4 regions of the Pantoea rwandensis genome follow, and region 4 is predicted to be linked to each of the others. Evidence: predicted binding sites of a transcription regulator. Region 4 holds the regulator's gene; each other region holds the start of a gene.

Region 1 (7,588 bases), 1.9 Mb from region 4:
AGGAAGACGATTTCGGCATCCGGCAGATAGCCTTTGGTTAATCGCTGATAACGACCTTCATCTTTTAACGCCTGAATCGACAGCGGGCCAAACACTTCTTCAGGGGTGGAAAAACGGGTCATCAGGTATTCAAAGGCGCGGGCGTGTTGGAAGGCGTATTTCAGGCGGCGGGCAATTAAGCTCTTGGCAATGCCGGGCGGCCCCAGCAAAAACACGCTCTCGCCACTCAGTGCAGCTAATAAGCACAGGCGGATCGCATGATGCCGTTCATACAGCCCTTTCTCCAGGGCGTTACTCAGGCGAGAAATTCTTTCTGCCAAAAGATGGGGTTGAGCCATAATCACATCATTGTCCTTCTGATCCTGGAGCCGTCATATTCTGGCGAGCGCAATACTCTACTGGTTATCATGCTTGATTGCGTTGATAGCCGTCAGCTTTTTTGTTTCAGAAGGTTGAGGCGAGAGAACTCGCTGCTTCAGGCGGTTTTTCGCGCCTAATTTCGGCGAAAAACCGCCTCGCTGACGTCATGATGACATGTTGTAAGAGTAGGTTTTTTTGGGAATATGTGCATACTGTGCGCTTTTTGATGGCCTGAGCGGTAGGCAAGTGCCTCATCGGCTCCAACAAAAGACAACTTATGAGCTCGGATAAGAAGCAGTCCCTTGGCGCAGTCACACTCGCCGCGATTGGCGTAGTGTATGGCGATATCGGTACCAGCCCGCTCTATACTTTACGTGAATGTCTCTCCGGTCAGTTCGGCTTTGGCGTAGAACGCGAAGCGGTGTTTGGCTTTCTCTCGCTGATCTTCTGGTTGCTGATTTTAGTGGTGTCACTGAAGTACATCAGTTACGTGATGCGTGCCGATAACGCCGGTGAAGGCGGTATCCTGACCTTGATGTCACTGGCCGGGCGCAATACCGGTGCACGCGCGACGGCGATTCTTGTCATCATGGGGCTGATTGGTGGCAGCTTCTTCTATGGTGAAGTGGTGATCACGCCCGCTGTCTCGGTATTGTCGGCGATTGAAGGGCTGGAGATTGCGGCACCGAGCCTGGATGCGTATATCGTTCCGCTTGCGATTGCAGTGCTGACGCTGCTGTTTGTGATCCAGAAGCACGGTACCGGCATCGTGGGTAAGCTGTTCGCGCCGGTGATGCTGGTGTGGTTTATCATTCTGGCCGTGCTGGGCGCGCGTAGCATCATCAGTAACCCTGATGTGCTGCATGCCATGAATCCTTACTGGGCGCTGCACTTCTTTATCCAGTACAAAACGGTGTCGTTCTTCGCGCTCGGCGCGGTGGTATTGGCCATTACCGGTGTGGAAGCGCTGTATGCGGATATGGGCCACTTCGGCAAATTCCCGATTCGTCTTGCCTGGTTTATCGTGGTGCTGCCCTCGCTGGTGCTGAACTACTTTGGTCAGGGCGCGCTGCTGCTTAAACATCCCGAAGCGATCAAAAACCCCTTCTTCCTGCTGGCGCCAGACTGGATGCTGATTCCCATGCTGATTCTGGCGACGCTGGCCACGGTTATCGCCTCGCAGGCGGTGATCTCTGGTGTGTTCTCCTTAACGCGTCAGGCGGTGCGTTTAGGCTATCTCCCGCCGATGCGCATCGTGCACACCTCGGAAGAAGAATCGGGGCAGATTTACATTCCGGTGATCAACTGGCTGCTCTACTTCTCCGTGGTGATCGTGATTGTCGGCTTTGAGCACTCCAGTAACCTGGCGGCGGCTTACGGCATCGCGGTAACCGGCACCATGGTACTGACCGCGATTCTCTGCTCCACGGTGGCAATTCAGAACTGGCACTGGAACCGTTATCTGGTGGTGCTGATTCTGATTGGCATGCTGTGTATTGACGTGTCCTTGTTCTCGGCCAACCTGGTTAAAGTGTTCTCCGGCGGTTGGTTGCCGCTAACCCTGGCGCTGATGATGTTTATCGTCATGACCACCTGGAAAAGCGAGCGCTTCCGCCTGTTGCGTCGTATGCATGAGCACGGCAATTCGCTTGAAGCGATGATCGCCTCGCTGGAGAAATCTCCGCCGGTGCGCGTGCCGGGCACCGCAGTCTATATGTCGCGTGCCCTGAACGTGATCCCCTTTGCCATGCTGCATAATCTCAAGCACAACAAAGTGCTGCATGAGCGTGTGGTACTGCTGACGCTACGTACCGAAGATGCGCCTTACGTGCATAACGTGCGTCGCGTTACCATCGAACAGCTATCGCCCACCTTCTGGCGCGTGGTGGCGAGTTACGGCTGGCGTGAAACCCCGAACGTGGAAGAAATTTTCCACCGCTGCGGGCTGGAAGGTCTCAACTGCCGCATGATGGAAACCTCATTCTTCATGTCCCATGAATCGCTGATTATTGGCGATCGCCCGTGGTATCTGCGTTTGCGCGGCAAACTGTTCCTTGCGCTGCAACGCAATGCGCTGCGTGCGCCGGATCAGTTTGAAATCCCGCCTAATCGCGTGATCGAGCTGGGCACGCAAGTCGAGATTTAAGGATTAAGCGCGTCACCAGCTTAAGGTGACGCACAAGCCTTGAGGCTGCACATGGCTGAATGCGATGCGAATACCGTGCAGTTGCGCAATGTTTTTCACAATCGATATTCCTAAACCGCTGCCCGTTTGCGTCTGCCCCGGTGGTCGCCAGAAACGCTCACCAAGGCGCGCAAGCTGCTCATCGCTAACGCCTGACCCGTTATCTTCAATAATTATCGCCCGCGCGTTTAACGTGAACTGAATCTGGCTGCCCGGCGGCGCATAGCGCAGCGCGTTATCCAGCAGGTTACGCATCAGCAAATTCAACAGCAGAGGATGACCGTTCATCACCGGTTCGGCCTGTGCATGCAGTTGTAGATCCATTTTCTGCGCTTCCGCCTGCGGGAAATGTTCCACCAGCAAATTTTGCAGCAGCGGTGCCAGTGGCACTGGCTGGAATTCGCTGCGCAGATCGTCTGCTTCTACTCTTGAAAGCGTTAAGAGCTGATCCACCAGCCGGGTGGCGCGCTGGATGCCGCTATCAAGCTGCTGCAATGCCCGTTTGCGCATTGCTTCGTCATCATCCGCCAGCTGAATCACTTCACTCTGCACGCGCAGTGCCGCTAACGGGCTGCGTAGTTCGTGCGCCGCATCGGAGGTAAAACGGCGCTCGCGCTGCAGGAGTTGCGCCATACGGTGAAACAGCCCGTTTAATGCCGCCACCAACGGCTGCACCTCTTTGGGCAAGCGTGCTTCTTCGAGCGGTGTGGCGTCATCGGGTGCTCGCAACCGGAGTGATGCCGTCAGGCGCTTCAGCGGGCGCAATTCGAACCACACCAATGCCAGCAGCATCAGCAGCATAAAGGGCATGGCGTAAAGCCACGGCATCAAACTCGCCAGTGCCAGATCGCGCGTCATATCGTCGCGGTATTCCCACTCCTGTCCCACTACCACGCGATATTGTTTATCAGCAGAAGTCAGCCAAAGCAGCCGCCAACTGTCATCGTCGCCGCGCAGACGACCCTCGCGAAAACCGTCACGCTTATCATCAAACTGCATATCGCGCCCGTTCTCGCCATCGTTAAGCAACGGCTGGCCGTCCGCACGGAAAATGGCAAACGCCAGTGCATCATCATCCTGATCGCCGCGGTGATGGCGCAAAATGGATTTGGTTCCTGGCAGAGAGGCGGCGTGCAAGCTGGTGGGATCGAGTGACAGCAGGCGTTTGGCAAACAGCATTTGCTGGGTATCGAATAGCTCATTAACGGTGTCGCGGGTCTGATGCCAGGCACTGTAACTGGCCACCCCGCCGCACAGCACAATCAGCAGCACAAAGCCGATGGCGAGTCGTAGAAACAGACTCATTCTGCCGTACCGAGGGTATAACCTACGCCGTGCACGGTACGAATAAACGCGGTGCCGAGCTTTTTGCGCAGATGATGAATATGCACTTCTACTGCGTTGCTGGAGACATCGTCATCCCAGCTGTAGAGTTTTTCCTCCAGCTGGCTGCGGGTTAGCACGCGACCCGGATTGCGCATAAACAGCTCCAGCAGCGCCAGCTCCCGGCTCTTCAGGCTGATGGCTTCACCATCAATCCAGACGCTGTGGCTGCCAGGCGACATCACCACCTTGCCGTGTTTCAACTCGGGCTGTAGTTGTCCATGACGGCGGCGAATCAGCGCCTGTAAACGCGCGGCGACTTCAGCGAGCGCGAAGGGCTTACACAAATAGTCGTCAGCGCCTGACTGTAATCCTTGTACGCGCTGATCGAGTGCATCACGTGCGGTGAGGATCAGCACGGGTACATCTGCGCCCTGCTCACGCCATTGACGCAGGATCTCCAGCCCATCGCGCCCGGGCAGCGAAAGATCCAGTACCACGGCATCCCACGGTGCGGCCGATAGAGCCTGAAATCCCGCTTCGCCTGACACGAACCAGTCAACGCTGAAGCCGAGTTTCGTTAGCCCGACTTTCAGACCATCGCCAATCAGCGTGTCGTCCTCGATCAATAATATGCGCATGCGTTTCTCCTTAAGTGCAAGAGTCGTTATACGAAGCAAAAGTCGGCTTGTACAGCGTCAATCGCCGCAGATTGGCTATTTTTCGTGTTTTTTTACCCCTTAAGATCCTGTTAAGAACCCTATGCTGTAATAACCTCCGTATCCCACACATTCATGGAACAGAGGTGAAAAATGAAAAAGAGTGCAGCGCTAATCGCAATTGTGATGTTGGCCTCCACGCCGGTTCTGGCCGCACAACAGGGTGGCTTTGTTGACCCGAATGCGCCCAAGGCTCAGGTTCACGCAGGTGGCTTCCAGGCAGATAACACCAGTGTTGTGACTGTGAAGCAGGCAGAAGAGATGAAGGATGATAGCTGGATTACTGTGCGCGGTTATCTGGATAAGCAAATCGGTGATGAGGATTATCTGTTCCGCGACAGCAGTGGCAACATGAAAGTGGAAATCGACCATAAGCGTTGGCATGGACAGACCATCACGCCGAAGGATCAGGTTGAACTGACCGGCGAGCTGGATAAGGATTTTAATTCCATCGAGCTGGACGTTAAGCAGGTCCGCAAGCTGCCATAACACTCTTCAGAGCCGCTCAGGCGGCTCGCATCCCCCCAAACTCAAATTATCCCCGGCACAAGCGAAACGTTTCGATGGCGATCACATTTCCGTGATGACGTCATTGAGTTGACGCGCACATTTAATACACTCCCGCTCAGCGAAACGTTTCGCTGTGGAGTGGAAGAAATGAAAAAAGGTCGCTTGTTAAACGCTGAACTCTCTCATGTGATTGCCCGCCTGGGGCACACCGATACGCTGACGATTGCGGATGCGGGCTTGCCGATTCCGGCCGGACCACAGCGAATCGATCTGGCGTTGACGCCGGGAACGCCCGAATTTTTACAGGTGGTTGATGTTGTCACTCAGGAGATGCAAGTCGAAAGCGCCCTGATGGCGGAGGAGATCAAGCAACACAATCCGCAACTCCACAGCGCACTGCTCGCCGTGCTCGATGCCTTGCAACGGCACCAGGGGAATGTCATCACCATCCGTTACACCAGCCATGAACAGTTCAAACAAGAAACGCAGCGTAGTCAGGCAGTCATTCGCAGCGGAGAGTGTTCTCCGTATGCGAATGTCATCCTGAGCGCTGGCGTAACCTTCTGAGGTCGTTATGCAACCGTTATTGCAACTCAAAGGGATTGAAAAGTCGTTTCCCGGCGTAAAAGCGCTGAATGGCGCTTCACTGGCTGTTTATCCGGGGCGCGTGATGGCGCTGGTGGGTGAAAACGGCGCGGGGAAATCCACCATGATGAAAGTGCTAACTGGCATTTACAGCATGGATGCGGGCTCACTGCAGTGGCTGGGCAAGGATGTGGCTTTTTCTGGACCGAAAGCGTCGCAGGAAGCGGGCATTGGCATTATTCATCAGGAACTTAACCTGATTCCGCAATTGACCGTTGCGGAGAATATTTTCCTCGGTCGCGAATTTGTTAACCGCTTTGGCCGCATCGAATGGAACCGGATGTACGCCGAGGCGGATGCCTTATTACATCGTCTGAACCTGCGCTTCAACAGCCATAAGCTGGTGGGCGATTTATCGATTGGCGATCAGCAGATGGTTGAGATTGCCAAAGTACTTAGCTTCGAGTCGAAGGTCATCATTATGGATGAACCGACCGATGCGCTGACCGATACCGAAACCCTGTCGTTGTTCCGCGTGATCAATGAACTGAAAGCGCAGGGCTGCGGCATTGTTTATATCTCTCACCGCATGAAAGAGATCTTCGAGATTTGCGATGACGTCACCGTGTTTCGTGACGGGCAATTTATTGCCGAGCGCGCGGTGAGCGATCTCAGCGAAGAGAGTCTGATCGAGATGATGGTGGGTCGTAAGCTGGAAGATCAATACCCGCATATCGATCAGGCGCCAGGCGATATTCGTTTAACTGTTGAAAATCTCAGCGGGCCGGGCGTGGATAACGTTAGCTTTACTCTGCGCAAAGGGGAAATCCTTGGTATTTCCGGTTTGATGGGCGCGGGACGCACCGAATTGATGAAAGTGCTGTACGGCGCACTGCCGCGCAGCAAAGGCACGGTGACACTTAATGGCCGCGAAATCATCACCCGATCACCTCAGGATGGCCTCGCCAACGGCATTGTTTACATCTCCGAAGACCGTAAGCGCGATGGCCTGGTGCTCGGCATGTCAGTGAAAGAGAACATGTCGCTGACCGCATTGCGTTACTTCAGCCATACCACCGGTAATCTCAAACACAGCGAAGAGCAGTTAGCCGTCGGTGACTTCATCCGTTTGTTCAACGTTAAAACCCCTTCTATGGAGCAGCCGATTGGCCTGCTGTCTGGCGGTAACCAGCAGAAAGTGGCGATTGCGCGTGGCTTAATGACGCGCCCGAACGTACTGATTCTGGATGAGCCGACGCGTGGCGTGGACGTGGGTGCGAAAAAAGAGATTTATCAGTTAATTAACCAGTTTAAAGCCGAAGGGCTGAGCATCATTTTGGTGTCATCGGAAATGCCGGAAGTGCTGGGCATGAGCGATCGCATCCTGGTGATGCATGAAGGCCATCTGAGTGGCGAATTTTCCCGTGAGCAGGCTACCCAGGAATCCCTGATGGCGGCGGCAGTCGGTAAGCAACACAGCGAGGAGTTAGTTGTATGAGCACCCAAACCTTACCCGCCAGCCGTCGCTGGTTTAGCAAAGCCTGGCTGCTGGAGCAGAAATCGCTGATTGCGCTGATCGTGCTGATTGCCGTGGTGGCGAGCCAAAGCCCGAACTTCTTCACCGTTGCCAACATGTTCAACATTCTGCAGCAGACCTCGGTTAACGCCATTATGGCCGTCGGCATGACGCTGGTGATTCTGACTTCGGGTATTGATCTGTCGGTGGGCTCGCTGCTGGCACTCACTGGTGCGGTCGCAGCTTCGATTGTCGGTTTGGAAGTGAATGCGCTGGTGGCAGTAGCGGCTTCGCTGGCACTGGGTGCGGCAATTGGCGGTATTACCGGCGTGATTGTGGCGCGCGGCAAGGTACAGGCGTTTATCGCCACGCTGGTCATGATGCTGCTGC
Region 2 (7,588 bases), 1.9 Mb from region 4:
CGCGCAAGCCGTGCTCGGCAAATTGCCGAAACCGCGCTATGCCGACTATTTGCCGTTCAACGATGCGGATGGCAGCGTGCTGGATCAGGGGATTGCGCTGTGGTTTCCTGGCCCCAACTCTTTCACTGGCGAAGATGTACTGGAGCTGCAGGGTCACGGCGGCCCGGTAATTCTGGATCTGCTGCTGAAACGCATCGTGGCGCTGTCGGGTGTACGCATCGCTCAGCCGGGTGAATTCTCCGAACGTGCGTTCCTTAACGACAAACTCGATCTGGCGCAGGCGGAAGCGATCGCCGACCTGATAGACGCCAGTTCAGAGCAGGCCGCGCGTTCCGCCGTGAACTCACTGCAGGGCGCGTTTTCACTGCGCATCAATACCCTTGTGGAAGCACTCACTCACCTGCGCATCTACGTGGAGGCCGCTATCGACTTCCCGGATGAGGAGATCGATTTTCTGTCTGACGGCAAAATCGAAGGTCAGCTAAATGCGGTGATCGGCGACCTTGATAACGTGCGTGCCGAAGCGCGTCAGGGCAGCCTGCTGCGTGAAGGAATGAAAGTGGTGATTGCTGGTCGTCCTAATGCCGGTAAATCCAGCTTGCTGAATGCCCTCGCCGGTCGTGAAGCCGCGATTGTCACCGATATCGCTGGCACCACGCGTGACGTGCTGCGTGAGCATATTCATATCGACGGCATGCCGCTGCACATCATCGATACTGCGGGGCTGCGTGAAGCCAGTGATGAAGTTGAGCGCATTGGAATTGAACGCGCCTGGCAGGAAATCGAGCAAGCCGATCGCGTGCTGTTTATGGTGGATGGCACCACCACCGACGCCACAGAAGCGGCCGCAATCTGGCCTGATTTTGTCGCACGTTTACCGGCACAACTGCCGATTACCGTGGTGCGTAACAAAGCCGATATGACCGGCGAAGTGCTGGGTCTGACAGAAGTGAATGACCACTCACTGATTCGCCTCTCTGCGCGGACGGGGGAAGGCGTGGATGCACTGCGCGACCATCTGAAACAGAGCATGGGCTTCTCTGGCAATATGGAAGGTGGCTTCCTGGCACGCCGCCGCCATCTGCAGGCATTGGAGTTAGCAGCCACTCACTTACAGCAGGGTAAAGACCAGCTGCTGGGTGCATGGGCGGGTGAACTGCTGGCGGAAGAGCTGCGTCTGGCGCAGCAGGCACTTAGCGAGATCACCGGTGAGTTCACCTCCGACGATCTGCTCGGCAGGATTTTCTCCAGCTTCTGTATTGGTAAATAAACCCATCTACATTTTTTCTCTTCACACGCTATAGCAGGTAAAAACAACCTTACCTGTTATAGCGGGTAAGACTGACTTTATCTGCTATAAAGCCTAGATGAGGTTATTGCGCGCGTGACGTCTCAATTGCCTGACGATTTTCCGACAGAAATTCAAACGACTATTCTTGATGGACTCAAAGCACGCTCTGCTCGCTTAACCCCATAGCCTAACAGATGTAAAACATGCATCTTTGTTATTTGGCACCCCCTCTCCTTTGCAGTATAACGATCGCTGGCCCGTGCTAAAGCGTACCGGCCTCACCCACGATTCATGCTAAACATTAGGCGCAAGTTGCTGCCTGAACAGGAGAGAAACATGAGTACACCGCTCGACAGCGTGGCGCTGAACGCGCTGTTCAATGACGCTCGCACCCACAGCTACTGGCAGGACAAACCGATTTCTCATGATGTGCTGCAGCAACTCTATAGCCTGACCGCGCTCGGCCCGACTTCAGCCAACTGTTCACCGGGACGGTTCGTGTTTGTCACTTCGCAGGAAGGCAAAGAGAAGCTGAAACCTGCACTCTCCTCCGGCAACGTGGACAAAACCATGGCAGCACCGGCAACGGTGATCGTGGCGTGGGATCCTGAGTTCTATGAAGCGCTGCCCAAACTCTTCCCGCACGGTGATGCACGCAGCTGGTTCACCAGCAGCCCGGATCTGGCGAAAGAGACGGCCTTCCGCAATAGCAGCCTGCAGGCAGGATATTTAATTCTGGCGGCCCGTTCGCTGGGGCTGGATGCCGGCCCGATGTCCGGTTTTGACCCATCAAAAGTCAATGAAGCCTTCTTTAGCGAAAGCAAATGGCAGGTGAATTTACTGATTAACCTTGGCTACGGTGAAGCCAGCAAACTGCATGCGCGTTTACCGCGCCTTGGCTTTGATGAAGCCAGCAAATTTGCCTGATTGATTCCAGGCGTCGGGCATTGCGCGACGCCTGTCACTCACATTAACCCAGCGAGTGAAAACCGCTATTGAAGTACACCATCGGCTCCGCCGCTTCACCTGGCAGTGAAATGCCAACGATGCGCGCCAGCAGCACGCTGTGCGTATTCCACTCCACCACTTTCTCCAGCTGGCAGTCAAAACTCACCAATGCATCAGCCAGCACCGGTGCACCGGTGTTCAGCGTTTGCCACTCACCGCTCTGGAAGCGTTCTGCGCGACGTGCAGACTGACTGAACTGCGCGCATAAATCGTCATGCTGTTCACGCAAGACGTTCACAGCGAAATGGCCAGCATTCACAAATGCGTCGTGGCTGGATGCACTACGGTTAACACACACCAGCAGGCTTGGCGGCTCGGCAGCCAGTGAGCTAACGGAGGTCGCAATCAGACCCAGCTTTTCGCCCTGAAACTCGGTGGTCACTAAAGAAACGCCTGCGGTCAGGCGGCGCATACCATGACGAAATTCATCAAGTGAGATTGATTCCTGGCGAGTAAGTGAAGTTACTGACATAAAAAAACTCCGACGTGCATGCTGCTGCGATGGGCACGATTATCTTGAGGTGGATTGTTCACGCACTTCGATGTGCTTTTGGTTGCCCAAATCCTACACTACCTCAGACTTTACGGCACCCTATCCGCGCAAAATCAGCAAAAGCGTTATATGCAAATTCATCGGATGGGATTAGCCGCCGCTTCGGTCTTATCTGATTTTTGGTCATTCCATGTTATGCCGGATGCAAACCTCTGAGAAAATTCCTACAATAGCCCTGATGATTATCTGACCATTTTCACGGAGCGACAGATGGCTAGTCATTTTGTACGTTGGATGGGTAACTCGCCGCTCTCTTCAGAGCAGTTGCGGGTTCCACAGGATGTGATTAACAGCGCCGAGCGCTTCCCTGACAAGCGCCGTAGCCGTTTTCTTGCCGCACGCGAATTGCTGGCTCAGCTCATGCTGCGTGTTTATGGCATTCGTGAACTCCCGCCGCTTGTGACCACCAGCAGCGGACGTCCTTGCTTTGCCGATCCAAACCTCCCTGACTTTAGTATTGCTTACGCCGGTAATATGGTTGGTGTGCTGCTGGCGGAAGAAGGCGGGCGGGCGGGATTGGATATGGAGATTGTCCGCGCCCACAGCCGTCAGACGCAGGACACGCTCACGCAGGATCTCTCATCCGGTGAAAAGGCGTGGATCAACGCGCAGCAGGATTTCATGGAAGCGGTGACGCAAATCTGGACGCTGCGCCAGAGCATCCTCAAATTAACGGGTGAAAGTGAGAACGGTGCCGGTTCGCTGCAGTTGCACCCTGCTGCCGGCCGTCTGCGCTCCAGCGTGTTTCCGGATATTCAGGCGGTATGTGATGCCGAGCCGATTCTGGTGTGGTCGTGCGCGCTCTCTCCGGGCACTGAGCGCTTATGCCTGTGGGAGATTGATGCACAGCAGCAATGGCAGCCATTGCGCGACGTTGAAATGAGCAAACCGAATATTGGCCCGCGCTCGCTGCGTCTGACCAGCCTCACTCCCACACCGCAAGAAATCGGACATCTCTAACAAAACAGGCCGCAATCGCGGCCTGTTATTTTTAGTGCGCGTCGATAAACGCGATTTTTAGCACAAACAACAGGGCAACAATCACCACGCACGGGCTGATTTCACGCCAGCGTCCTGTGCCAAGCTTCATCACACAGTACGAGATGAAGCCCAGCGCGATACCTTCGGTGATCGAGAAGCTGAAAGGCATCATCGCCGCCGTGACAAACGCCGGGACCGCTTCGGTAAGATCGTCCCAGCGCACGCGTGACAGTGATGCCGTCATCAATACGCCAACGTAAATCAGCGCTCCAGCGGCCGCATAGGCCGGCACCATCGCAGCCAGCGGCGACAGGAACATCACCAGCAGGAACAGAATGCCGGTGATCACCGCCATCAAACCGGTGCGGCCACCAATCGCCACACCTGAAGAGCTTTCGATATACGCCGTCACCGAAGAAGTGCCGATTAGCGAACCGGTCACCGAGCTGATGCTATCGACATACAGCGCCTGCTTCATGCGCGGGAAAGTGCCCTTTTCATCGGTCAGTCCGGCCTTATCGGTGACACCGATCAGCGTGCCGGAAGAGTCGAACAGGTTGACCAGCATAAAGGAGAAGATCACTCCCGCCATACCGATGTTGAACGCCCCTTTAATATCGACCTGACCCACCACCGATGTCACTGCCGGCGGCGCGGCAAATACACCGCTGAATTTCACATCGCCAATGGCTAAGCCAATCGCCGTAGTGACCACAATTGATACCAGCACCGCCGCGTGGATATTGCGTGAGGCCAGAATCGCGATAATGAAGAAGCCCAGCGCCCCCAGCAGTACGCTATGCGAGGTCAGATTCCCGACCGTCACAATGGTGTCGGCATTCGGCACGATGATACCGGCGTTTTTCAGCCCCATCATAGCGATAAACAGGCCGATACCGGCGGTGATGCCGACGCGCAGGCTCATTGGGATGTTGGCAATCATCCAGTAACGTACGCGCAGCAGCGTGAGGATCAGCAGACCGAGCGCCCCCCAGAAGATCGCCCCCATGCCAACCTGCCATGAGTAACCCATGGCGCCAACCACCACAAACGCGAAGAAAGCGTTCAGCCCCATCGCCGGTGCCAGTGCCACCGGCAAGTTCGCCACCAGCCCCATCAGGATGCTGCCAAAGGCCGCTATCAAACAGGTGGTGACAAACACCGCCTGGGTATCCATGCCTGCCGCGCCCAAAATTTGCGGGTTTACAAAGACGATGTACACCATCGTCAGGAAAGTCGTGAAACCGGCGATCACTTCGGTGCGCGCGGTTGTGCCGTGTTCCTGCAGCTTAAAGATGCGCTGCAACAAGCCCTGATTGTTCATTCAACTGTCCCGGAAAAAAATTTATCGCCGCGTATCCTATAGATTTTAGCCGGGCAAAACACTGATTATTCGCAAACGGTTGCCGGAGTCGCTTTCTGCGCTGAGTGCGCTAGAGTGTCAGCTGGTTGTTTAATAAAAGGATGATGTGCGATGTCAGTTGAATGTGTGTTTTTCGATTGCGACGGTACGCTGGTCGACAGTGAAGTGATCTGTACGCAATCTTACGTCAACACCTTTGCCCAATACGGTATTGAGCTCTCTTTGCAGCAGATGTTTGAGCAGTACAAAGGGGTTAAGCTCTATGACATCGTGCGGGATGTACTGGCGAAGCATCAAATCGACGTTCCCATCGAAGAATTCGAAACCGCCTATCGCGCTGATGTCGCCCGCCTGTTTGACCTCGACCTGAAGCCGATTACCGGTGCCAAAGCGCTGGTGGAAAGCGTGAAAGTGCCGATGTGCGTGGTCTCGAACGGGACAGTGAAGAAGATGCAGCACTCGCTGGGTTTAACCGGCATGCTGCCACACCTCGAAGGTCGGCTGTACAGCGGTTATGACATTAATCACTGGAAGCCCGATCCCGAGTTGATGTATCACGCGGCGGAGCAAATGCAGGTGCCGATTGAGAAGTGCATTCTGGTGGACGATTCAGAGGCTGGTGCGCGTGCGGGGATCGCGGCGGGCATTCCGGTATTTTACTACTGCGCTGATGCGCACAATCCGGAGTTGGATCATCCGCTGGTGACGCGCTTTGACGATATGGCGCAATTGCCAGCGCTGTGGCGCGCAAGGGGTTGGGATTTGGTGTAAACCCAGGGCGGCATGAATGTCGCCCCTGCAGAAACCGGCGCAGGATGTCCGGGCAATGCATGATTCAAATCGACTGACCACAAAAGTGTTACCTCTGTGGTCGGTCTGATCTGTTCCCTGTGTGCCCGGTGGAACCTGGTGCTGCCCCTACAGAGGCCGGTGTGCGATTTTGAACAGTTCGCAGGTAAGATCTAATCGGGTGCGCATTTATGCGCACCAGGTAACCTAAACGCCTTAGCCAATCGCGCCCAGCGAATCCTCGTTACTCTGCTTCTTCGGCAGCAGGAACAACGTCGCCACGATATCCAGCAGGTAAATCAGCGCCAGCAGCGTGATCGCCGCGGTAAACGAGATTTGCGCCGCCAGCAGACCAATCACCAGTGGACCAAAGCCGCCGACACCGCGTCCAAGGTTGAACAACACGTTCTGCGCGGTTGCGCGCGCCTGAGGTGGGAAGGTGTCCGAGATCAGCGCGCCGTAACCGCCGATCATGCCGTTCACAAACATCCCCATGATCGCGCCGGTAAACAGCATGACGGTAGGATCGCGCAACTGCGCATACACCACCACCATGGCGACCGCGCCAAACTGGTACAGCAGAAAGATTTTCCAGCGCGCGAAGCGATCGGCCAATACGCCAAACAGCCAGATACCAAAGGTCATGCCCACCACGGTCACCGCCGTCCACAAGCCGGATTTGGTCAGGCTAAAACCAAAGCTGGATGAGAGGTAACTTGGCATCCAGATCATCAGACCGTAGTAGCCGAAATTCTGCACCGAGCAGAGAATAAAGATGCCCAGACTGGCTTTGCTGGTGGCGCGATCGGCAAACAGCAGTTTGATACGTGCGGCGAACGACAGCTGCGGTGTTTTTTCCACGTGACGCGTGAAGCCTTCCGGCTCGCCCATACTGCGGCGAATCACAAACGACACCAGCGCAGGCAGTAAGCCCACCAGGAACATGCCGCGCCAGCCAATCACGCTCAGCAATGGCGGCGTAATAAAGGCGGCCAGCAGTACACCGAGCTGCCAGCCGATGCCGACCCATGCCGAGGCGCGATTACGCTTCTCTTTCGGCCAGGCTTCCGCAATCAGCGCCATGCCAATACCAAATTCACCGCCCAGCCCTACGCCTGCCAGCGTGCGGTAGGCCAGCAAATCCCTGTACCCCTGCGCCACCGCGCACAGCCCGGTAAAGATGGAGAACATCAGAATGGTCACGGTGAGAATACGGATACGACCATAACGATCGCTGAGATGGCCAAACACAATACCGCCAATCACCGCGCCGATCAGCGTCCAGGTGACCAGCGAACCGGCCTGAGAGGGATCGAGCGCCAGCGAGACGCTGATTGCCGGTAACATAAAGCCCAGAATTAACAGATCGAAGCCGTCCATCGCATAGCCACTAATGGCAGCAACCATCGCTTTTGCCGGCGTCACGGCGTTTTTTTTCGTTATTGGGGAAGACATTTAACAGCACCTGGCAGAAAAAAGTGCGCCAAGTATAAAGAGAGGGAATCGCGGAGACCAATCAGAAATGAAGATGGCTGCCTGTTTGCCACAGTCGCAACAGGCAGCCGAAACGGCAATTAAGAGGGTTTATTGCTGCCGTCATCAC
Region 3 (7,588 bases), 1.3 Mb from region 4:
GCTCGCTCATGGACGTGATTGGTCATCCAGGCATGAATCATCAGATTCAGATTGATTGCGGTGTACTGGCGGACGAGTGCGCCGGGATGTTAAGTGATTTCTTCCGCATGCGCCGCGAGCAAAAGAAAGCGCTGCGGCAGGCGCAGCGCGAAGGTTAGTTCATCGCAATCTTAGGTTCGACCGCCGGGTAACCGGCGCCCAGTTCGGCTTCCAGCGCCGACTGCTGAGCGATGCGCTTCTCCTGTTCCTGCAGATATCCCACCAGACTGATCTGATACTTACGGATGTTCTCTACATAGTTGTAGGCTTCATGGCCGCGCGCGTAGCCGTAGGAGGTTTGCGCGTAATAACGCTTCTGGCTCAGCATCGGCAGACGCTGTTTGACATCGGCCCAGCTATCAGGATTACCGCCTTGTTTGGCCGTCAGCTTGCGGGCATCCAGCATGTGCGCATAGCCCATGTTATATGCCGCTAATGCAAACCAGATGCGCTCATCATCAGGAATGGTGTCCGGCACCTTCTCCATCATACGTTGCAGGTATTCGCTGCCGCCACGGATGCTCTGCTCAGGATCAAGGCGATCGTTGACGTCGAGGCTGTCAGCGGTGTTACGCGTCAACATCATCATGCCGCGCACGCCGGTCGGCGAGGTCGCCTGCGGATTCCAGTGCGACTCCTGATAAGAGATGGCTGCCAGCAGACGCCAGTCCATGCTCGCCGCGTATTTCTCAAACAACGGTTTGATATCCGGCAACGTGTTATCAATCGCGCGCAGGAAGGTGCGGGTATCCACGTAATCAAAAGTGCCAACGTGACCGAGATACTTCTCTTCGAGGCGCGCCATTGTGCCCTCTTCGCCCATCTGGCTATAGAAGTCGAGCATTGCCGCATTCAGACTGTCATCATCATTGCGTGGCAGATACCAGGTAACCGGTTCTTCATCGGTGATGTCAAATGCGACGGCCAGCTGCGGATGGATGCGCTGCAATAAGCCGATGGTGACCGAATCGCCCACGGTGTAATCCAGCTTGCCGTCGGCGACGGCTTCCAGCAGCGCTTTCTGTCCCTGATCGGTAGAGATCGCCCAATCGAGATCGGGATAGCTGTCAGCTTTGGCGGAACGTAAAGTTGACAGATATGCCGAACCGGACTGCACAATCAGGCGGCCTTTCAAATCGCCGAGCGTCTTCGGCCGTGGCTTATCAATGCGGTACACCAACTGCTGCGAAACAGAGTAGTAGCTCGGTCCACTTTGATAGTGGGCAAGGCGTTCACCGTTGTAGATCAGCCCAGCTGCGAGCAAATCCGCCTTACCATCATCCAGATCGTCAAACAGATCGCCGAGGTTCGGACGCACCGTAACCTCGAGTTTGACGCCAAGATAATCGGCGAAGCGTTTCGCCAGCTCGTAATCCATACCGGCTGGTGCATTATTGATGGTGTAGTAAGTCAGCGGGGAGTTGACGGTACTGATGCGCAGCACTCCACGTGATTTAATCTGCGATAACGCGTCTTTTCCGCCCCCGTACCAGGGGATGGAAGGCCACAGTGCCAGCGCAAGCAGCACGGTGATCAGACCGATCAGCAGATAGTTTATTTTCAGGCGTTTCAAATAGTTGTCTCGTAATGGCTCACAGGCCTCTGTCTTTTAAAAGGCAGTATTTATGTTGTTTTCACTCCCAGAGCGATGGGCATTTTGCGCAACAAAGCGCAGCAGGGCAACTTATATAGCAAGAATTGTGCAAAATTCAGCCAAATGCTGAGTGCCAGATTTTATGCGCAAACGGTTTCGTAACCCGTGCTGTTTCTCTATAATACCGCCCGTTTTCCCCTGTTGCGCCCAATGAAGCGTCGCCCGGCGCTTCGAAGACGAGAGATCTTTGATGATGGAAATTCTGCGTGGTTCGCCCGCTCTGTCGGCATTTCGTGTAAACAAACTGCTGACCCGCTTTCAGGACGCTCACCTGCCAGTGAGTGATATTTACGCCGAGTACGTCCATTTTGCCGATGTCAGTGCACCGCTCAGTGCGGATGAACATGCCCGCCTGCAACGTCTGCTGAAATACGGTCCTTCTCTCGCCGAGCACGCGCCACAAGGGCGTCTGTTACTGGTGACGCCGCGTCCCGGCACCATTTCTCCGTGGTCATCAAAAGCCACCGATATCGCGCACAACTGCGATCTGCCCCAGGTTATCCGCCTCGAACGCGGCATGGCCTTCTATGTGCAGGCACCGCAGCTGACGGAAGCGCAATGGCAACAGCTGGCTAGCCTGCTACATGACCGCATGATGGAGACCGTGTTCGGTGACCTGAATGAAGCACAGCAGCTGTTCGCGCATCATGAACCACAGCCGCTGAAAAGCGTTGATGTGCTGGGTGCCGGTCGCATTGCACTGGAACAGGCCAACACCACGCTGGGCCTGGCGCTGGCCGATGACGAAATCGACTATTTGCTGAATGCCTTCACCAAACTGGGCCGTAATCCGAACGACATCGAGCTCTATATGTTTGCTCAGGCAAACTCCGAGCACTGCCGTCATAAAATCTTCAACGCCGACTGGATTATCGACGGTGAAAAACAGCCGAAGTCGCTGTTTAAAATGATTAAAAACACCTTTGAGCATAATCCTGAGCACGTGCTGTCTGCTTATAAAGACAACGCCGCGGTGATGGAAGGTTCAAAAGTGGGCCGCTTCTACGCCGATGCGCAGAAGGGCGAATACACCTTCCATCAGGAAGAGGCGCATATCCTGATGAAGGTGGAAACCCATAACCACCCCACCGCGATTTCGCCGTGGCCAGGTGCTGCGACCGGTTCCGGCGGTGAAATCCGTGATGAAGGCGCAACGGGACGTGGCGCGAAGCCAAAAGCGGGCCTGGTCGGTTTCTCCGTCTCTAACCTGCGTATTCCTGGTTTTGAACAGCCGTGGGAAGAAGATTTTGGTAAGCCGGAGCGTATTGTTACCGCGCTGGATATCATGACTGAAGGCCCACTGGGCGGCGCAGCGTTCAACAACGAATTTGGCCGTCCTGCACTGAACGGTTACTTCCGTACTTATGAAGAGCGCGTGAACAGCCATAATGGCTCAGAACTGCGTGGCTACCATAAGCCGATCATGCTGGCGGGCGGTATTGGTAACATCCGAGCTGACCACGTGCAGAAGGGTGAGATCGTCGTTGGCGCGAAACTGATCGTGCTCGGCGGGCCTGCGATGAACATTGGGCTCGGCGGCGGAGCAGCCTCTTCAATGGCGTCTGGTCAGTCTGATGCGGATCTGGATTTTGCATCAGTCCAGCGCGACAACCCAGAAATGGAGCGTCGCTGCCAGGAAGTGATCGATCGTTGCTGGCAGCTGGGCGAAGCCAACCCGATTCTGTTCATCCACGATGTGGGTGCAGGCGGTCTGTCGAACGCCATGCCAGAGCTGGTGAGCGATGGCGGCCGTGGTGGTAACTTCAACCTGCGCGACATTCTCAACGATGAGCCAGGCATGAGCCCGCTGGAAGTGTGGTGTAACGAATCCCAGGAACGTTATGTGCTGGCAGTGGCACCGGCTCAGCTGGCGTTGTTTGACGAGCTGTGTAAGCGTGAGCGTGCGCCATATGCGGTGATCGGTGAAGCCACCGAAGAGCTGCACCTGAACCTGGCGGATAGCCACTTCGATAACAACCCTATCGACATGCCGTTGGACGTGCTGTTGGGCAAAACGCCGAAGATGACGCGTGATGTTGCCACTCAGCAGGCCAAAGGCGATGCGCTGGTGCGTGACGGAATTACCGTGGCTGACGCCGTTAATCGCGTACTGCATCTGCCAACTGTGGCAGAGAAAACCTTCCTGATTACCATCGGTGACCGTTCGGTAACTGGTATGGTGGCGCGTGACCAGATGGTCGGCCCATGGCAGATCCCGGTAGCGAACTGTGCAGTGACCACCGCCAGCCTGGATAGCTATCACGGCGAAGCCTTCTCACTGGGCGAACGCGCTCCAGTCGCCTTGCTGGACTTCGCTGCATCTGGCCGTTTAGCGGTCGGTGAAGCGCTGACCAACCTGGCGGCCACTGCGATTGGTTCACTGCAGCGTGTGAAGCTGTCTGCGAACTGGATGGCGGCAGCGGGTCACCCGGGTGAAGATGCCGGTTTATATGCGGCAGTGAAAGCGGTCGGTGAAGAACTTTGTCCGGCGCTGGGCATCACGATTCCAGTGGGCAAAGACTCAATGTCGATGAAAACCCGCTGGCAGCAGGGTACCGAAGAGCGTGAGATGACCTCGCCGCTGTCGCTGGTGATCACCGCCTTTGCGCGTGTAGAAGACGTGCGCCGCACCGTAACGCCTCAACTGCAAGCTGCCCATGATAACCTGCTGATGCTGATTGATCTGGGCAACGGCGCAAACACCCTGGGTGCTACTGCACTGTCACAGGTTTACCGTCAGTTAGGCGATAAGCCAGCCGACGTGCGTGATGCATCGCAGCTGGCAGGCTTCTTCAACGCCATTCAGGCGCTGGTGGCCGAGCAGAAGCTGCTGGCTTACCATGACCGTTCTGATGGCGGCCTTCTGGTCACGCTGGCTGAAATGGCCTTCACCGGTCACTGCGGTATCGAAGCCGATATCGCCGCGCTGGGTAACGATGCGCTGGCAGCACTGTTCACCGAAGAGTTGGGTGCAGTGATCCAGATTAATGCCGCTGATCGTGCAGCCGTTGAGAAAGTGTTTGCCGACCATGGTCTGAGCAGCAATGTGCATGTGATCGGTCAGGCACTGCCGGGCGATCGCTTTGTCATCCGTTCTGGCGACAGCGCGGTGTACAGCGAAAGCCGTACCACGCTGCGTACCTGGTGGGCAGAAACCACCTGGCAGATGCAGCGTCTGCGTGACAACCCTGCCTGTGCCGATCAGGAGCACGAAGCGAAGAAAGACGACAACGATCCTGGCCTGAACGTCCATCTGACCTTCAAGCCAGAAGAAGATGTTGCGGCGCCGATGATCGCCACAGGTGCGCGTCCTCGTGTTGCCGTGCTGCGTGAGCAGGGCGTGAACTCCCACGTTGAGATGGCGGCTGCCTTCCACCGCGCTGGTTTCACCGCAGTCGATGTGCACATGAGCGATCTGCTGGCGGGCCGCCGCGGCCTGGAAGAGTTCCAGGCGCTGGTCGCGTGCGGTGGCTTCTCTTACGGTGACGTATTGGGGGCAGGTGAAGGTTGGGCGAAATCGATTCTGTTCAACGGCCGTGTGCGTGATGAGTTCGAAAACTTCTTCCACCGTCCACAGACGCTGGCGCTGGGCGTATGTAACGGCTGCCAGATGATGTCGAATCTGCGTGAGCTGATTCCGGGCAGCGAACTGTGGCCACGCTTTGTACGTAACCAGTCAGAGCGGTTTGAAGCACGTTTCAGCCTGGTCGAAGTGGCTGCGAGTCCATCGTTGCTGCTGGACGGCATGGCCGGTTCTCATATGCCAATTGCCGTGTCGCACGGTGAAGGTTTCGTGGAAGTGCGTGACGGTGCACATCTGGCCCAGCTGGAAAGCAAAGGTCTGGTGGCGCTGCGCTTCGTAGACAACTTCGGTAAAGTGACCGAAAATTACCCAGCCAACCCGAACGGCTCGCCGAACGGTATCACTGCGGTAACCAACGAAAGCGGTCGCGTCACTATTATGATGCCGCACCCAGAGCGCGTGTTCCGCACCGTGAGCAACTCCTGGCACCCAGCAGAGTGGGGCGAAGACAGCCCGTGGATGCGTATCTTCCGCAACGCACGCAAGCAGCTGGGCTAATTTAGCCAGCAGCATCAGAGGCCGCCGCAAGGCGGCCTTTCTTTTGCCCGTCAGGCCTCACTCACTCACTCACTCACTCACTCACTCACTCACTCACTCACTCACTCACTCACTCCATTACGCCATGACTGACTATGGCTGGCTTGCAAAACTGTCTGAAATTGGCGACAAACACGAAAGTGAGCTGTCGCTAAATGGTGACATTTAACTTATTGATTTATATTGACTCAATTTTTCATCCTTTAACTCGTTGCTGATCAGCGACACTTTCGTCAGACCAGCCGGTCCGCTTTTTCATAAAATAGTGCGTCACACCTCGCATTACTCTGATAATCAATGCTATTTCATTTCTGGCACGATAGTTGCTATACTCACAGCGTTGCTCATTCTCCTGTCTATGATTGCCCCGCACTGCGGTTGAGCTCATAAAATTCGAATGACGCACCAAACGGAGCCTGCCGTCCACCCAACCGATAATCGCTTGCTTTGCAACGTTATCAAGCATCGGACGCAACGTTGAGTTAGGCTCCACCTATTTTGCAAGCGATGCTGAGGCGTCGCTCTCACGGCAGCCCAAAAGGGCTGCCGTTTTCCTTTCTGTACTTTCTTCCCTATTAATACTTCGTTAGCATGCCAGCAGCTCACATTGAAGGATGCGCGGTAGTGAAGAGATGGCGTCTGTTTCCCCGATCCCTGCGGCAGTTAGTCTTGATGGCTTTTTTGCTGGTCCTGCTACCATTGCTGGTGCTGGCGTGGCAAGCCTGGGAAAGTTTGTCTGCGCTCAGTAATCAGGCTGCAGATACCAATCGCAATACCTTTACCGACGTACGCCGCAGCGAAGCGATGGCGCGTACTGCGCTCGAACTGGAACGCAGTTATCGTCAATATTGCGTATTGGGTGATGCCACCTTGCAAAAGCTTTATCAAACGCAGTGGACGCGTTATGGCCAGATGCTCACCAGCCATGCGGATAGCCTGCCAGAGCTTCCATCATTCAAAGCGCTGCAGGAAACTTTGCCGCAGCTCGCCAGTGTGCAGTGTGACAACGGTAACCCAGTGGCAAAAGCCACCACGGCCCTCGAACATTTTTCTGATGCCAATGCGCAAATGGTGCAGGAGACGCGTGAAGTGGTGTTTTCGCGTGGCTTGCAGCTCCAGCGCGAAATCGCCGACCGTGGTCAGTTCTTCGGCTGGCAGGCGCTGATTCTGTTTCTGATTAGTCTGGCGCTGGTGTTGCTGTTTACCGGCATGATTATCGGCCCGGTAAAACGCGTAGAACGGATGATTAACCGACTTGGGCAAGGCAAAGCGCTCGGCGACAGCGTGAGTTTTCGCGGCCCTCGTGAAATCCGTTCACTCGGTCAGCGCATCGTGTGGCTGAGCGAGCGCTTAAGCTGGCTGGAAGAGCAGCGACATGAGTTTCTGCGTCATCTCTCACATGAACTGAAAACCCCGCTTGCCAGCTTACGAGAGGGCACGGAATTATTGGCCGATCAGGTGGCTGGGCCGCTGAATGCGGAACAGCAGGAAGTGGTGGCGATCCTTGACACCAGCAGCCGCCATTTGCAGCGTCTCATCGAACAACTTTTGGATTACAACCGCAAACTGGCGGATGGCCCCATGGCGCTGGAGCCGGTCGCAATCAATGACATCGTTGATGCGGTCGTTAAAATCCATTCATTGCCCGCCGGTGCGCGTCAGATCACCACCCATGTTGATCTTCAGGTGGCGCACTGTCTGGCAGAGGCAACATTGCTGCAAAGGGTCATCGATAACCTCTATTCGAATGCCGTGAACTACGGCAGCGAATCCGG
Region 4 (7,588 bases):
ATCAGTGAAAAAAGATCGTTACCGAGGTCGTAATGCTCTTTCCCGACAATCCAGGCACGTTTTTTCGACTGTAAATTGGTTAAACGCGCGGCCGCAATACGCAAGGTATCTTTAAAATGACGCGGGAGTTGTTTATCCAGATGGTGTTGCAGAACGCGATGGAAAAAGACATCTAATTGTTCGCATTCCCACCAGCCATCCATATAACTTTCGCCCAGACCTAGCGATCCTTCCTGCAAAACACGTTTGAAAAAATCCGGATGCTTGACCTGAATATCCCAGGGGCGTGTGCCATTGACTGCAACATCAGCCCGTTCCAGTAATTCGTTGACGATGCGAAACCAGTGGTTTTCTTCAAGGCTCACTTCTTCTATACACGATGAACTCATAGCTTCTCCATCACCCTTCCGATTTGAACCTGTGGAAATAATAGTCAATTTCCTAAGGCCTGTGAGAGAACTCACGGAAAATCCGTGCGCCAGATATCCGACGTTTTACAGAGGTATGAATCTGAATAGAAATGTCTGTCATCAATCAGGAGAGGAAGATCGTGCAGACGCCATCCCAGCGACAGAGTCGCTTAAAAATAATGCAATTATGTTATTGATTTGTTGCAGAAATGCTGACCCACTGAGTATATGCTCACGTGGGTCAATATTCAACGGGTTATCGTTAGTTTGCTAACGATATTCGTTGCATCAGTGATTATCTTCGCAGGGACAGGAGGTGTGAGCAATATCACTTTGTGCGTTTAGGCTGCGTTGCCAGATGAAACCGGCCCATGCCAGAACTACCGTGGCGACCATCACCAGTGTGGTGTTGTAAAGCGCTTGTTGTAATCCGGCCGAGACCAGCAGGCTGGCAATAAAGCATAAGCCCAGTTGCAGCAGGTTTTGGAGGCCTGCCGCCTTACCTGTGGCATGTGGGAAGGGCGCTAATGCAGTGGCCACCACAATCGGATAGATGGCGCCATTCGCCAGTGCCATGCCGCAGAAGGGCAGCAGCAGTGCAATCAAAGAGGGCGCGGGCATCATCGCGACGACAAACAGACTCAAAATGCTCAGGCTGTAGAGCACCAACAGCCATGGCAGCAGTTGTGACCCTTGATAACGGCTCAGCATCGCACGGCAACCAAAGCCACCAATCAGAAACGCAATGGTCTGCGGAATATAGCTCAGACCAATATCGGCGGGGGTTAAACCCGCTGACGCCAGGATGAAGGGCGAACCGGTTAACCAGGCAAAGAAACTGGCAGAACACGCCGAGTAAATCAGCACGTTGCCGCTGTAAACACGCGTGGTGAACAGATTCAGCCAGCCGGGTTGCGGGGTATGATCGGCTTTGGTTTTTTTAGGCGCGGCAAGTGGCAAGGTTCCGATGATCAGCAGCACGGTGATGATCGTCAGCGCGATAAAGATGCTGCGCCAGTGGAAATGGCCCATCAGCCACGCTCCCAGTAAAGGGGCCAGCGCGGGGGAAAGGGCAACCAGCGGCATAATGGTGGCGAACACTTTGTTAGCCTGGGCTTTAGGATAGCGATCGACCACCAGTGCCTGCCAACTGACGGCAGCGGCGCACACACCAACTGCCTGCACAAAGCGCAGTGCCAGCATCATGTTGACGTCCGTCACCCATAACATCCCCAGGCAACCCAGGGCAAAAATCGTCAAACCTGCCAGTAAAATCGGTTTACGTCCAAAACGATCTGACAGCGGTCCCCAGAATACCTGCGCGCAGGCAAATCCACCGAGAAACAGACTGAGGCTGGCGCTGATGGTGCCCGGTGCGGTGGCGAAGTCGCGTTGCATGTCCCCAAAGGCGGGCAGATACATATCCGTAGCGAGGAAGCCGAGCATACTGAGCACAGCAAGGTAGGGAATAAATCCTTTTGACGACAACATAGTGATTCTCATTGGCAGATTGAACGCCGGGGAGTGTAAAAGAGTGCGTCATTCTTTGTGAAACGCTAATATTTGCGCAGTGCTGTTAAAATTTTTGAAGGCAAAAATATGTGGTCTGAATATGCGCTGGAAGTGGTGGACGCTGTCGCGCGCAATGGCAGTTTTAGTGCTGCGGCCCAGGAGTTGCATCGCGTGCCCTCTGCCGTCAGCTACACGGTGCGTCAGCTGGAAACCTGGTTGGCCGTGCCGTTGTTTGAGCGTCAGCACCGTGAGGTGGTTTTAACCCCTGCAGGCGAGCATTTTGTGCGGGAAGGGCGATCTGTTATCAAAAAAATGCTGGCAACCCGCAGGCAGTGCCAGCAACTGGCGAATGGCTGGCGCGGACAACTCAGTATTGCCGTGGATTGCATTGTAAAACCACAGCGTACCCGGCAAATGGTAAAGGACTTTTACCGTCATTTCCCTGATATGGAATTGATTATCAGCTACGAGGTATTTAACGGTGTATGGGATGCCTTAGCGGACGGGCGGGTCGATGTGGCGATTGGCGCCACTCAGGCGATCCCTGTAGGCGGACGTTTTGCGTTTCAGGACATGGGTGCCCTTAACTGGCGTTGTGTGGTCAGTCCCGACCATCCTCTGGCCGCGCATGCTGAACTCAATGAAGAAGCGCTGCGTGCCTGGCCATCGCTGGTATTGGAAGATACCTCTCGCGCATTACCACGACGCATGACCTGGACATTGGATAATCAGCGGCGTTTAGTGGTGCCAGAGTGGGAAACGGGAATGGACTGTTTGCAGGCGGGATTGTGCGTGGGCATGGTGCCAGGCCACCTCGCGCGACCTTTACTCGACAATGGCGCGCTGGTGGAGTTATCACTGCCGCAGCCGTTTCCGGAAAGCCCCTGCTGCGTCAGCTGGTCAGAACAGCGTGCGTCACCCGCGCTGGAGTGGTTACTCGCCTATCTCGGCGATGCTGAAACGCTGAACCACGAATGGCTCAGCGAAAATCAGCATTAACGGCGGTAATCGCGGAATGGACCGTCCGCCACAGAGCGGCGCTCAATCAATGTTGGCTGCACTTCTATGGTTTGCGGCTCTTCGCGTTTGCTGGTGATACGATCCAGTAACATTTCCAGTGCTTTCTCGCCCAACTGAGCCTTCGGCTGGTGGACCGTGGTCAGCGCCGGGGTGAAATAGCGCGCGTTGCGCACGTTATCATAGCCAATAACGGAGATATCCTGCGGCACGCGCAGCCCCATCTCATCGGCGGCACAAATCGCGCCCATCGCCATGATATCGCCACCACAGAACACGGCGGTCGGACGCTGTTTCTGATTAAGGATCTGCTGCATCGCCTGATAACCTGATTCTGGCTCGAAGTCGCCCTGAACCACCCATTCCGGCCGCACAGTCACACCGGCTTCGCTCATCGCCTGCAGGAAGCCCGCATGGCGCCCCCCGCCGGTGTTGCGCTCCATTTGGCCCGGAATGGCACCAATATCACGGTGACCGCGCTCAATCAGGTAACGACCCGCCAGATAACCGCCGTGGAAGGCGTTATCCTGCACGGTATCGGTGAAGTCGCCGCGAGAGGCGCCCCAGTCCATGACCACCATCGGGATATTGCGGTTCTCTTCCAGCATCTGCAGTAAATCGTCAGGATACTCGGAGCACATGACTAAGAGACCATCCACACGCTTTTGCGCCATCATCGACAGATAAGCGCGCTGCTTTTGTAAATCGTTATGCGCATTGCCCAGAATCAAGGTATAGCCGCGTTCGAAACAGTGGTTCTCAACGGCTTCAATAATTTCGGCAAAATAGGGCGCTTCACTGGAGGTGGCCAACAGTCCCAGCGTTTTGGTGTGATTCACCTTCAAACTGCGCGCAACGGCGCTCGGCGAATAGTGCAGCTCTTTGATCGCTTCCCATACGGCGTTACGCGTTTCCTCTGCGACAAAACGCGTTTTGTTGATGACATGCGAAACAGTGGTAGTTGATACACCGGCGCGTTTCGCTACATCTTTAATTGTTGCCATGAAAAAGGTACTCCCCGGCTTATCGCAACTTACTGATAAGTATATTGTTAAACGTTTGCGTCTGCGAAGGGTTTTACGCCCTAAAAAGGGGGCAAATCTGCCGTTTCAGGCAGGGAAAATCACTTCAGCAGGCTGTAAATACAGCATGCGCAAAATCAGTTGCGCAACGAAAGGCGGCGATTCTAGCAAGCCAACGCGGATAAGACGAGATTTTTGCCCACCGCTGTGCGAAAATTGTTTTAACCATAATAAATGTGTGACTAAGGAGTAGTGATGAGTACAGATTTAAAGCTGGCGCTAATGACCACGGTTGGCGCACTGTTGATGATTATTGCGTTTAGCTTCACTGCCATTCTTCATTGATTCAAAACGCATCAATAAAAAAAGCCGGCACTGATTAAGCGTCCGGCTTTTTTTGTGGCGAGAGCCACAGGATGTTGTTGCGCAACAATTAGCGAATAGTTTTTGGTGTCATCATACGGCGCGCACCCACATAGTGTTTCTGCCAGTAGTCTTCGCCTAATGCACTAATTTGAATGTCTTTACCGGTGCGTGGAGACTGGATGAATTTACCGTTGCCGAGGTAAACGCCCACATGGTCGGCAGTCCCGCGATTATTGATGCGGAAGAATACCAAATCCCCTTTCTCCAGCATCTCACGCTTAATAGGTGCGGCATCGTGCAGGTGATACATCTCATTCGCCGTGCGCGGGAATTTGTATTTCACCAAATCCTTATACGCGTACCACACCAAACCACTGCAATCGAAACCGGTATGAGGTGAGGTGCCCCCCCACTGGTAAGGCTTGCCCAGTTGTCCCATCAACTTCGTCATCGCGGTTTCGCGTGCCTTTTGGTAGCGCAGGCGGTGGGATTTACTCATCTTGATACCGGTGAGTCCCTGAACGTCATCGTCCATATCAGGGGACTTTTTCGCGAGACGTTGATGGCCATACTTTTTCAATGGCGACTTCAGCAGGGATTTTTTGCGGCTGGATTTGTTTAAGGCGGTTTCGGTTTTACTCTGCTTTTTCAGCTTGAGCTTCTGCACGGTAGTCAGGCGAGACTTTTTAGCCGTTGTTTTAACCGGGCGTCGCTTGCGGCGCTCATCTTCGCGCGCACTTTTTTTCTCGGCGTTATGCAAACTGGCATTAATCGGGGCATGCTGGGAAGCAGAAGCCACGTTAAAGAACAGTTGGGCAAAAGCCAGTATGAAAAGCGTAATCAGTAAACGCATAGTCCGGTTACAGGTTAAGCAGTCTGGCAAAAAGCAGGCTGCGGCAGAGTAAGAGAAATCTGATCAACGATCAGCGCCGAAGCAATTCTAATCCACTTTTTTTCCAAAAGGTAAGGCCTTTTTCCATTAATCTGTTACCAGGCAGATAATGTCGCTAAATTGAGCGATTTCAGCTGTTTAACGCAGCGAAATTATTGCTAATTATTAATTTGTTCATGCTTATTAATGATAGGAAAATGTTATCTATCCTGTTTGCACTTAACAAACATGGCGATCAGCCGGTCGGTAACGCAAAATCCCGTTTTCAGTGTGGGGCTGAAGTCGCTACAATAAACAAACACGAAGTGAAGGATTAAGGAAGGCAATAATGAGTACTGTTGAAAAAATTCAGCGCCAGATCGCAGAAAACCCGATTCTGTTATACATGAAAGGTTCTCCGAAACTGCCAAGCTGCGGTTTCTCTGCACAGGCTGTGCAGGCGCTTTCTGCCTGTGGTGAGCGCTTCGCGTATGTTGATATCCTGCAGAACCCGGATATCCGCGCTGAAATGCCGAAATTCGCTAACTGGCCAACCTTCCCGCAGCTGTGGGTCGATGGTGAGCTGGTGGGCGGTTGCGACATCATCGTTGAGATGTTCCAGCGTGGCGAATTGCAGCCGCTGGTAAAAGAAACCGCTGAGAAATATAAAGAAGCGGAATAATTGCGAAGGCCGACAAATGTCGGCCTTTTCTTTGAAGATCTATCGTTCAATCAGCCAATCAGCCAATCAGCCAATCAGCCCATCAGGCAGAGCCGTCGTCCTCCGTCTGTTCTTCACTGAAAGCCAGCGGCCAACCTCCCAAACGTTTCCAGCGATTGACCAGCTCACAGAACAGCGTGGCTGTTTGTTCAGTGTCGTAGAGCGCCGAGTGCGCCTGTGTGCTGTCAAACTCCATTCCTGCGGCTTTACAGGCTTTCGCCAGCACGGTTTGTCCCAATACTAAACCGCTCAGTGCTGCAGTATCAAAGGTCGCAAAAGGGTGGAAGGGATTTCGCTTCAGGCTGGCGCGTTCGGCCGCTGCCATCACAAAATTCAAATCGAAGGTGGCATTGTGCGCCACGATAATCGCGCGATTGCAGCTATGATCTTTGGTGCCTTTACGTACCATCTTGAAAATGGCATGCAGCGCCTCGTACTCGCTTACCGCACCACGTAAAGGGTTGGAGGGATCGATGCCCGTAAACGCCAGCGCCGCAGGATTGAGGATCGCGCCTTCGAACGGCTCAACGTGAAAGTGCAGGGTTTCATCACGGTGTAACCAACCGTCCTCATCCATTTTAAGCGTGGTCGCTGCAATTTCCAGCAGCGCATCGGTTTGCGCGTTAAAGCCGGCAGTTTCGACGTCAATAACCACAGGATAAAAACCACGGAAGCGTTGATGAAGAGCGTTTAAGGCGTTCGATTCAGACATCAGGATCTCATAGCAAGAAATGGGGCAGCGCGCATTATGGCAAAAATTACGGGAGGGTGCAGCAGGAGAGGGAAGTCAGCCTGCAAATTAGCAGACTGACTAACGGCATCAATGACCGAGGCCGTGACCAGCGTGTTTGTTTTCGATCAGCTCGATTTTGTAACCATCGGGATCTTCAACAAAAGCAATGATGGTGGTGCCGCCTTTAACCGGACCGGCTTCACGCGTTACGTTGCCACCGACACTGCGGATACGTTCACAGGTCTCTGCAACGTTATCGACGCCCAGCGCAATATGGCCATAAGCATTGCCGAGGTCATACTTATCAACGCCCCAGTTGTAGGTCAATTCGATCACCGCGCCTTCACTCTCTTCGGTGTAACCCACGAAAGCCAGGGTGTATTTGTATTCGGTGTTTTCGCTTTGACGCAGTACGCGCATGCCCAGCACACGAGTATAAAAATCGATAGAACGTTGCAGATCGCCAACGCGTAACATGGTGTGAAGTAAACGCATAACATCCTCTTTTGAAAAGTCATCAGGGAATGACAAAGACTAGCAAGTATAGCCAGTTAATGCCCTGAAGAAACAGCACTGCCGCACATCCGGTGCGGCAGCCAGGTTCTTACAGGGTTGGGTAATCCGTATAGCCCTCAGCGCCGCCGCCGTAGAAGCTTTCCGGGCGCTGTGGATTCAGCGGTGCGTCTTGCTGCAGACGCTCAACCAGATCCGGGTTAGCAATAAAGTCGCGACCAAAGGCCACAGCATCGATCAAGCCGCGCGCAATCAGATCGTCGGCTTTTTCAACGGTGTATGCACCCGCACCGATGATCACGCCCGGGAACAGCGCACGAACTTTAGCACGGAAAGCATCGCTGTAAGGCTGGCCACCGGCCCAGTCTGGTTCGGAAAGGTGCAGATACGCCAGGCCACGCTGCCCCAGTTCGGAGATGTACC

The links. Region 4 encodes PurR, which represses purine synthesis genes. Its sites were predicted from a motif close to CANGCAAACGTTTGCNTG; they were not measured.
Region 1: a site for PurR is predicted at 5,214-5,231, ahead of rbsD (D-ribose pyranase). Genes of this name have one in related genera too.
Region 2: a site for PurR is predicted at 5,226-5,243, ahead of LH22_RS02250 (NCS2 family permease). Genes of this name have one in related genera too.
Region 3: a site for PurR is predicted at 1,777-1,794, ahead of purL (phosphoribosylformylglycinamidine synthase). Genes of this name have one in related genera too.

The regions. Positions count from the first base shown of each region.
Region 1 is NZ_CP009454.1:540,870-548,457, forward strand. Features, by position in the region: gene ravA (ATPase RavA) at 1-338, opposite strand, end outside; gene kup (low affinity potassium transporter Kup) at 638-2,506, shown strand; gene qseC (quorum sensing histidine kinase QseC) at 2,519-3,850, opposite strand; gene qseB (quorum sensing response regulator transcription factor QseB) at 3,847-4,509, opposite strand; gene LH22_RS02395 (YgiW/YdeI family stress tolerance OB fold protein) at 4,681-5,076, shown strand; gene rbsD (D-ribose pyranase) at 5,245-5,664, shown strand; gene rbsA (ribose ABC transporter ATP-binding protein RbsA) at 5,672-7,180, shown strand; gene rbsC (ribose ABC transporter permease) at 7,177-7,588, shown strand, end outside.
Region 2 is NZ_CP009454.1:508,188-515,775, forward strand. Features, by position in the region: gene mnmE (tRNA uridine-5-carboxymethylaminomethyl(34) synthesis GTPase MnmE) at 1-1,270, shown strand, start outside; gene LH22_RS02235 (malonic semialdehyde reductase) at 1,628-2,218, shown strand; gene LH22_RS02240 (flavin reductase family protein) at 2,262-2,771, opposite strand; gene LH22_RS02245 (4'-phosphopantetheinyl transferase family protein) at 3,063-3,812, shown strand; gene LH22_RS02250 (NCS2 family permease) at 3,844-5,157, opposite strand; gene yieH (6-phosphogluconate phosphatase) at 5,308-5,967, shown strand; gene LH22_RS02260 (MFS transporter) at 6,202-7,440, opposite strand; gene phoU (phosphate signaling complex protein PhoU) at 7,560-7,588, opposite strand, start outside.
Region 3 is NZ_CP009454.1:1,657,273-1,664,860, forward strand. Features, by position in the region: gene tadA (tRNA adenosine(34) deaminase TadA) at 1-158, shown strand, start outside; gene mltF (membrane-bound lytic murein transglycosylase MltF) at 155-1,612, opposite strand; gene purL (phosphoribosylformylglycinamidine synthase) at 1,884-5,774, shown strand; gene LH22_RS07605 (sensor histidine kinase) at 6,438-7,588, shown strand, end outside.
Region 4 is NZ_CP009454.1:2,942,166-2,949,753, reverse strand. Features, by position in the region: gene cfa (cyclopropane fatty acyl phospholipid synthase) at 1-389, opposite strand, end outside; gene punC (purine nucleoside transporter PunC) at 699-1,901, opposite strand; gene punR (DNA-binding transcriptional activator PunR) at 2,010-2,921, shown strand; gene purR (HTH-type transcriptional repressor PurR) at 2,918-3,943, opposite strand; gene LH22_RS20620 (YnhF family membrane protein) at 4,217-4,306, shown strand; gene LH22_RS13395 (C40 family peptidase) at 4,395-5,180, opposite strand; gene LH22_RS13390 (Grx4 family monothiol glutaredoxin) at 5,545-5,880, shown strand; gene rnt (ribonuclease T) at 5,963-6,631, opposite strand; gene gloA (lactoylglutathione lyase) at 6,740-7,147, opposite strand; gene LH22_RS13375 (alkene reductase) at 7,257-7,588, opposite strand, start outside.